DNA from 3 places in the Streptomyces sp. NPDC043896 genome. Region 2 is predicted to be linked to each of the others. Evidence: riboswitches for the same ligand, from Rfam matches in the RefSeq annotation. Region 2 holds a riboswitch; each other region holds the start of a gene.
What was found. A riboswitch is a leader RNA that binds a small molecule or an ion and turns the genes downstream of it on or off. The one in region 2 is predicted to bind cyclic di-AMP.

Region 1 (2,257 bases), on a different contig from region 2:
CCTCCGCTGGTTTCGATTCGGTTTATCGTGGCCGCACTGCGACTCTATTGCAACACACGACAATCCCCGGAGAAGCCCGGAAATCGGAAACGGCCGACGGCGCCACGGCCCGTGGCCGGAGAGAGGCGGCGGACGCGGCGAGCGGAGTGCCGGAACGACGGAGAAGGCCCCGGCTCGGTGAGCCGGGGCCTTCTTCGGTGAAGCGCGTGCTGCGGGTCAGATGCCCACGCCGTGGCTGCGCAGGTAGGCCAGCGGGTTGATGTCCGTGCCGTACGTGGCGCCGGTACGGGCCTCGAAGTGCAGGTGCGGGCCGCTGGAGTTGCCGGTGGAGCCCGACAGGCCGATCTGCTGGCCCGGGGCGACGGTCTGGCCGGCGGAGACGCTCAGCGAGTTCAGGTGGCCGTACTGGGTGTACGTGCCGTCGTTGTGGCGGATCACCACGTTGTTGCCGTAGGCGCCGCCCCAGCCGGCCTCGACGACGGTACCCGCGCCCACCGCGCGCACGGAGGTGCCGGAGTCGGCGTGGAAGTCGATGCCCGTGTGGCTGCCGGAGGACCACATGCCGCCGCCCGCGCCGTACGAGGTGCTGACGTACGAGCCCTCGATGGGGGAGACGAAGGTGTTGAGGCGCTTGCGGGCCTCTTCCTTGGCGGCCTTCTCGGCGGCCTCGCGCTCGGCCTTCTCCTGGGCCTCGGCGACGCGCTTGGCCTCGGCGGCCCGCTGCTTCGCCTCGGCCTCGGCCTGCGCCTGCGCGGCGGCGGCCTCGGCGGCGCTCTGCTGCGTGGCGGCCTGGACCTCGATGTCGTCCTGCAGACCGTCGGCGACGACGATCGCGTTCTGACCGGTGTCCTCCATGGACGGGGCGCTGCTGTTGTCCGCCGCGAAGGCCGGAGCGGCCAGGGTGCCGACCACGCCCGTGGTGGCGAGGGCGGCGATGCCGGCGTAGCCGGCGGTCTTGCGGCTCAGACGGCTGGAACCACGGTGCTTACCAGAACCGGCGGCACGACTGCCAAACGCCATGAAGGGGGTGATCCTTTCCTTCCCTCTCGCCTACCGGGTTAGCTGACGGGTTCGGAGCAGGAAGGTCTCCTACGGGCCTCCTCTTGCGAGAGGGTCCGATTCACCCCAGGGACTCATGTGGGTCCCCGGCTCCCCAGGCTCGCGCCTGACGGGGACTCGGCGATCGCTGTCCGGTGCCGCGGTTGCGGCGGGTACAAACTGACGAACAGCACGGCCGACGCTAGGCGGATCATCAGTCAATCGCCAAACAGACGAGCGCTTTTGTTGCGTACGCCACACCGCATACCTGCAACCACGCCACCAAAACGGACAAAGGGGGCTCCGGTGGATGTTCCACCGGAGCCCCCTGGAAACGGGCCGGTTTCCGGCCCGTCTCGGGTCTCGCGCCGCTCAGTTGGAGACGACGGTGACCTCACCGATCCCGAGCGCCAGGACCGGCTCCTCGATCTGCGCCGCGTCGCCCACCAGGATGGTGACCAGACGGTCCACCGGGAAGGCGTTCACCACGGCCGAAGTGGCCTCCGCCGTACCGGTTTCGGCGAGCCGCGCGTACAGCCGCGCCTGGTAGTCGTCCGGCAGCTCCTGCTCCACCTGGTCGGCGAGCGTGCCCGCGACGGAGGCGGCCGTCTCGAACTTCAGGGGGGCCACGCCCACCAGGTTCTGCACCGCCACATCCCGCTCGGCGTCGGTGAGTCCGCCCTCCGCGAGGGTGCGCAGCACCTTCCACAGGTCCTCCAGCGCCGGACCGGTGTTGGGGGTGTCCACGGAGCCGCTGATGGCGAGCATCGAGGCGCCCTTGCCGTCGGCGGTGGAACGCAGCACCTGGCCGAAGGCCCGCACGCCGTAGGTGTAGCCCTTCTCCTCGCGCAGCACCTTGTCCAGGCGGGAGGTGAGGGTGCCGCCGAGGCAGTAGGTGCCGAGCACCTGCGGGGCCCAGACGATGTCGTGCCGGTCCGGCCCGATCCGGCCGATCAGCAGCTGCGTCTGGACGGCGCCCGGCCGGTCCACGATGACCACGCGGCCCGTGTCGTCGGCCGTCACCGGCTGGACGGGGCGGGGCGCGGCGGTGTCGCCGGTCCAGGCGCCCAGGGTGTCCGCCAGGAGGGCGTCCAGGTCGATCCCGGTCAGGTCGCCGACCACCACCGCGGTGGCGGTGGAGGGGCGCACGTGGGCCTCGTAGAAGGCGCGTACGGCCCCGGAGTCGATCCGCGCGACCGTCTCCTCGGTGCCCTGGCGC
Region 2 (2,257 bases):
GCCCGAGCCGGACTTCACCGTCCAGCCCTCCACCCCCGGCACGCCCACTCCCGGCACGCCCACCCCCGGCACCCCCACCCCCGGCACCCCCACGGCGCCGGGCGCCACGCCCTCCCCGGGCACCCCGACGACCCCGGCCACGCCGGGCGCCACGCCCGCCCCGGGCGTCACGCCCACCGCCCCCGCCACCCCGGGCGCCCCCACCGGCACCCCCTCCGGCACCCCGTCCGCCGAGGCGGGCGACGGCTCCGGCAAGCACCGCGGCCCGGCCGCGGTCGAGGTGCCGGCGGCACCTGGCACGGCGTCAGCGGCCCCCGCGGGCCCGACGTACACCGTGAAGCCGGGCGACAGCCTCTCGGACATCGCCAACGCCAAGGGCGTGCAGGGCGGATGGGGCGAGCTCTACAAGGCCAACGAGCAGGTCATCGGCGAGGACGCCGACCTCATCAAGCCCGGCCAGAACCTGGATCTAACCAAGAAATAGGGGGCAGTTCGGACATCCTTTAAGAGTTGAATGTCCGTTATCGTCAAATGAGACATGCATCTCTTCCTGCCAACTGGCGTGTCTCATTCCGGAACTTCCGGAAACCCGCCCCTCACCTGCACAAACGTGCTCAGGAGGAAGGCAAGTAGGCCGGTTTCTCCCCAAAATCACACGTTGAACATCGGGGAGAGACCTGTCTACCTTCTGAATCGCTCGCCACCGCGAGCTCCTTCGACCGCATCGCCGAATCCTGCCGGCGGACGGGGGGAACAGTCGTCGCGCAAGCGCCGAAGGCAGGAGCGGGGGAACCAAGGTAGGCGCCGGGAAAGGCCGTTGAGAGACGGTCCGGGTACCGGCTAGGGGTGAAGACACGCGCCGCGCCGCGTGACCGGGCACTCATCCGCCCGAACCCGACAGCTCACCTCGAAGGCGTCGGTGAGGAGAACTCCATGCTGCTTTCCGGCAAGGGCAAGCACCGTCGCGGCTCCAAGGCCGCCCGCATCGTCACGCTCGCCGGTGTCGCCGGTGTCGCCGTCGCGGCCCCGCTGATGACCGCCGGTACGGCCAGCGCCGCCACGGCCGCCGAGTGGGACAAGGTCGCCGCCTGCGAGTCCGGTGGCAACTGGTCCATCAACACCGGCAACGGCTACTACGGCGGCCTGCAGTTCTCGTCCTCCACGTGGGCCGCTTACGGCGGCAAGGCGTACGCCGCGCAGGCCAACCAGGCCACCAAGGCCCAGCAGATAGCCATCGCCGAGAAGGTCCTCAAGGGCCAGGGCAAGGGCGCCTGGCCGCACTGCGGCGTCGGCCTGTCGAAGTCCGCCTACAACGGCGGCGGCTCGACCACCCCGGCCAAGCCCGCCCCGGCGAAGCCCTCCAAGCCGGCCCCGGCCAAGCCCGCCCCGGCGAAGCCCGCTCCGGCCAAGCCGTCCACGCCGAAGGCCGACACCGAGACCAAGGGCTCCGGCTCGGGCTCCGGCAACTGGACCCCGTCCAAGCCGTCGACCCCGAAGACCGAGGCCCCGAAGTCGGGCACCGGCACCTACACGGTCAAGGAAGGCGACACCCTCGGCAGCATCGCCGACGCCAACAAGGTCAAGGGCGGCTGGGAGAAGCTGTTCGAGCTCAACAAGGACAGCGTCTCCGACGCCGACCTGATCTTCCCGGGCCAGAAGCTGAAGCTCGCCTGAATCTCCGCGTAACACTCGCTGCGCCCCGCAGCGTCCCCGCCGCCCGGCGCGTATCCCCCCACGCGCCGGGCGGCGGCATGTCGTCCGCCGGTACCCGCACAGCGGAACCGGAACACCGGCCTCCGGCATCGGACCTCCCGCGGAACGCGGAGAATCGAGGGTCCTATGTCCAGGAAGACGGGTATTCGGCCCCTTTTTCGTCCCAGGACCCGGGCGGTCGGGCAGCCCACCGCCCGAAGCCGGTTAGGCTCTAGGCGGCAGGGCCGGCCCACGGCCCACGCGCCACCGCACACCCAGCGTCACATCCCAGAAGGAGATGCTCGTGCCGTCCATCGACGTCGTCGTAGCCCGGGAAATCCTGGACTCCCGAGGCAACCCCACGGTCGAGGTCGAGGTGGGCCTCGACGACGGCAGCACCGGCCGTGCTGCCGTTCCGTCCGGCGCCTCCACCGGTGCCTTCGAGGCCATCGAGCTCCGCGACGGTGACCCCAACCGTTACATGGGCAAGGGCGTGGAGAAGGCCGTCCTCGCCGTCATCGAGCAGATCGGCCCGGAGCTCGTCGGCTACGACGCCACCGAGCAG
Region 3 (2,257 bases), on a different contig from region 2:
CAGTGCATCAGCGCCGGCACGCTGTCCAGCGCGAGCGCGTGCAGGACGCGGCCGTGTTCGGCCGTGCGGGTGCGGATGATCGTGCGGTAGGAGTCGGTCATGCGGGCGGCGGCCCTGCCCTCGCCGAGGAGGCCGCGGAGCTGGTCGAGCTCGCCGTCGCGGACCATCTTCCAGAACTCCCGGCCGTCGGCGGGGTCCGTCAGCGGGATGTTCACGTTGCGCACGCCCGGCAGTTCGACGTCAGGTCCCTCCAGGGCCTGGTCGGCTCCGTTGCGGAAGTCGAAGACGGTGTGCAGCCCCAGCGAGGCGAGGAACTCTGCGTCGGTTTCGGTGGCATGTGCGAGATGTCCGCTTCGAAACAGTCGTCCCGGCCTGACCCTCCGTCCGTCCGTGGTCGGCAGCCCGCCCACGTCACGGAAGTTGCGCACTCCGGTCAGCTCCGCACCCGGGTCGGGGGCCGCCGGAAGGGGCTGGGGTATCTGCTGGGTCACGTGTACTCCTCCGCTTGGTCTGTGGTGTCCGAATTGGTCCGGTTGGGAACAACTTGCCATACGTGGAGGCGAGATCGGGCCGAGCGCCGTGAGCCAGATCATACGGTGACCGTGCGTGCCTGATCGCAAGAACCGAATTGCCTTGTGAGGGCGGTTGTTGATGGTGCGGAATGGACACAGGGTGACCGGAATTCCGTTGATCCCCCATATCTGCGATTCCGTCAGGGAATTCGCGGCTTGTTGCCCGGTGGCCGACTCGATTACCTTCGCGAGCGATCCGGGTGGACCGCCTAATCCTGCCGCCGCCCGGGAACCGCACCCGACCATCGCGCGCGGCAGGAGCGGGGGAACCAGGTAGTCCGCTGTTCCGGAGCACTTCCGGCGCAGCTCGGGGTGAAGCCGAACCGTGCACCGCACGTACGGCCGGACATCTCCAGTCCGAACCCGACAGCTCACCTCGCAGGCGCCGGAGAGGAATTCGCCATGCCCGGAAAGGGTAAGCACCGCCGTCCGAAGTCCCGTTCGATATCCCGCGGCTTCGCCGTCGCCGGGACCGGCGGGGCGGCCCTCGCGCTCCCGCTGATGGGAGCCGCCGGCGCCCAGGCCGCCCCCGCCGCCGCGCCCGCCACGTCGGCGCCCGCCACGTCGGCGCCCGCCACGTCGGCGCCCGCCACGCCGGCGTCCGTCGCGTCGGCTCCGGAGGCGGTCCCGGCCGCGGCCCCCGCCGCCGCGACCACCGTCTACACCGTCGTTGCGGGCGACCACCTCTCGAAGATCGCCGCCGAGCGCCACCTCGACGGCGGCTGGGAGCAGCTGTACGCCGACAACCGCGAGGCCGTCGGTGAGAACCCGTCCCTCATCCACCCGGGCCTCAAGCTGAACCTCGTCGGCGGCCAGGACGCGGCCCCCGCCCCGAAGGCACCTGCGGCCCCGGCCGAGGAGTCCTCCAGTGGTGCTCCGGCCGGCTCCGAGGGCCTGGGCGGCAAGGCGCAGGCGCCGAAGAGCTCGGGCAAGAGCACCGCCGGCAAGCCCGCCCGCACCTCCGGCGGCACGGCCGCGCAGGGCTCCGGCGCCGCGTCCAAGAGCGAGAAGGCCGCCGCTCCCGCGGCCGCCTCCGGCTTCACCGCCCCCGTCGCCGGCGGCGTCTCCACCCGGTACCGGGCCTCCGGCGCCATGTGGTCCTCCGGCTACCACACCGGCGTCGACTTCATCGCGAGCACCGGCACCACCGTCCGGGCCGTCGGCGCGGGCACCGTGGTTTCCGCAGGCTGGGGCGGCGCGTACGGCAACGAGGTCGTCATCCGGCACGCCGACGGCAAGTACTCCCAGTACGGCCACCTCTCCTCGCTGTCCGTCTCGGCGGGCCAGAGCGTCACCGGCGGCCAGACCATCGGACTCTCCGGCTCGACCGGCAACTCGACCGGTCCGCACCTCCACTTCGAGATCCGCACGGGCCAGTCCTACGGCTCGGACATCGACCCGCTCGCCTACCTCCGCTCCAAGGGCGTGAGCATCTGACGGCACCCGCCGTCGGCACCCTGACACGCGTGGGGCCGGGACCCGAGGGGGGTCCCGGCCCCACGTGTACTTATTCCTTATCCCCCGCGTGGTATAGATCACGGTCCGTCAACCCCTCATTACGTTGGCGTAGGTTGGTTGCCAAGGTGAAGGATGTCGTTCCGTGGCAGCGACGAAGACGACACTCAAGACCATCGGCTCGTACGCGGCGATCGGGGACAGCTTCACCGAAGGCGTCGGGGACCCGG

Region 1: linked by a shared signal. The riboswitch ahead of AC069X_RS07045 (M23 family metallopeptidase) and the one ahead of AC069X_RS11405 (transglycosylase family protein) in region 2 are both predicted to bind cyclic di-AMP.
Region 3: linked by a shared signal. The riboswitch ahead of AC069X_RS33315 (M23 family metallopeptidase) and the one ahead of AC069X_RS11405 (transglycosylase family protein) in region 2 are both predicted to bind cyclic di-AMP.

The regions. Positions count from the first base shown of each region.
Region 1 covers NZ_JBWKEE010000004.1:124,579-126,835, reverse strand. Annotated here, with positions in the region: gene AC069X_RS07045 (M23 family metallopeptidase) at 217-1,020, opposite strand; cyclic di-AMP (ydaO/yuaA leader) riboswitch at 1,033-1,192, opposite strand; gene AC069X_RS07040 (M16 family metallopeptidase) at 1,411-2,257, opposite strand, start outside.
Region 2 covers NZ_JBWKEE010000006.1:273,891-276,147, forward strand. Annotated here, with positions in the region: gene AC069X_RS11400 (transglycosylase family protein) at 1-484, shown strand, start outside; cyclic di-AMP (ydaO/yuaA leader) riboswitch at 760-931, shown strand; gene AC069X_RS11405 (transglycosylase family protein) at 934-1,674, shown strand; gene eno (phosphopyruvate hydratase) at 1,991-2,257, shown strand, end outside.
Region 3 covers NZ_JBWKEE010000031.1:46,572-48,828, reverse strand. Annotated here, with positions in the region: gene AC069X_RS33320 (tyrosine-protein phosphatase) at 1-491, opposite strand, end outside; cyclic di-AMP (ydaO/yuaA leader) riboswitch at 809-970, shown strand; gene AC069X_RS33315 (M23 family metallopeptidase) at 975-2,009, shown strand; gene AC069X_RS33310 (SGNH/GDSL hydrolase family protein) at 2,173-2,257, shown strand, end outside.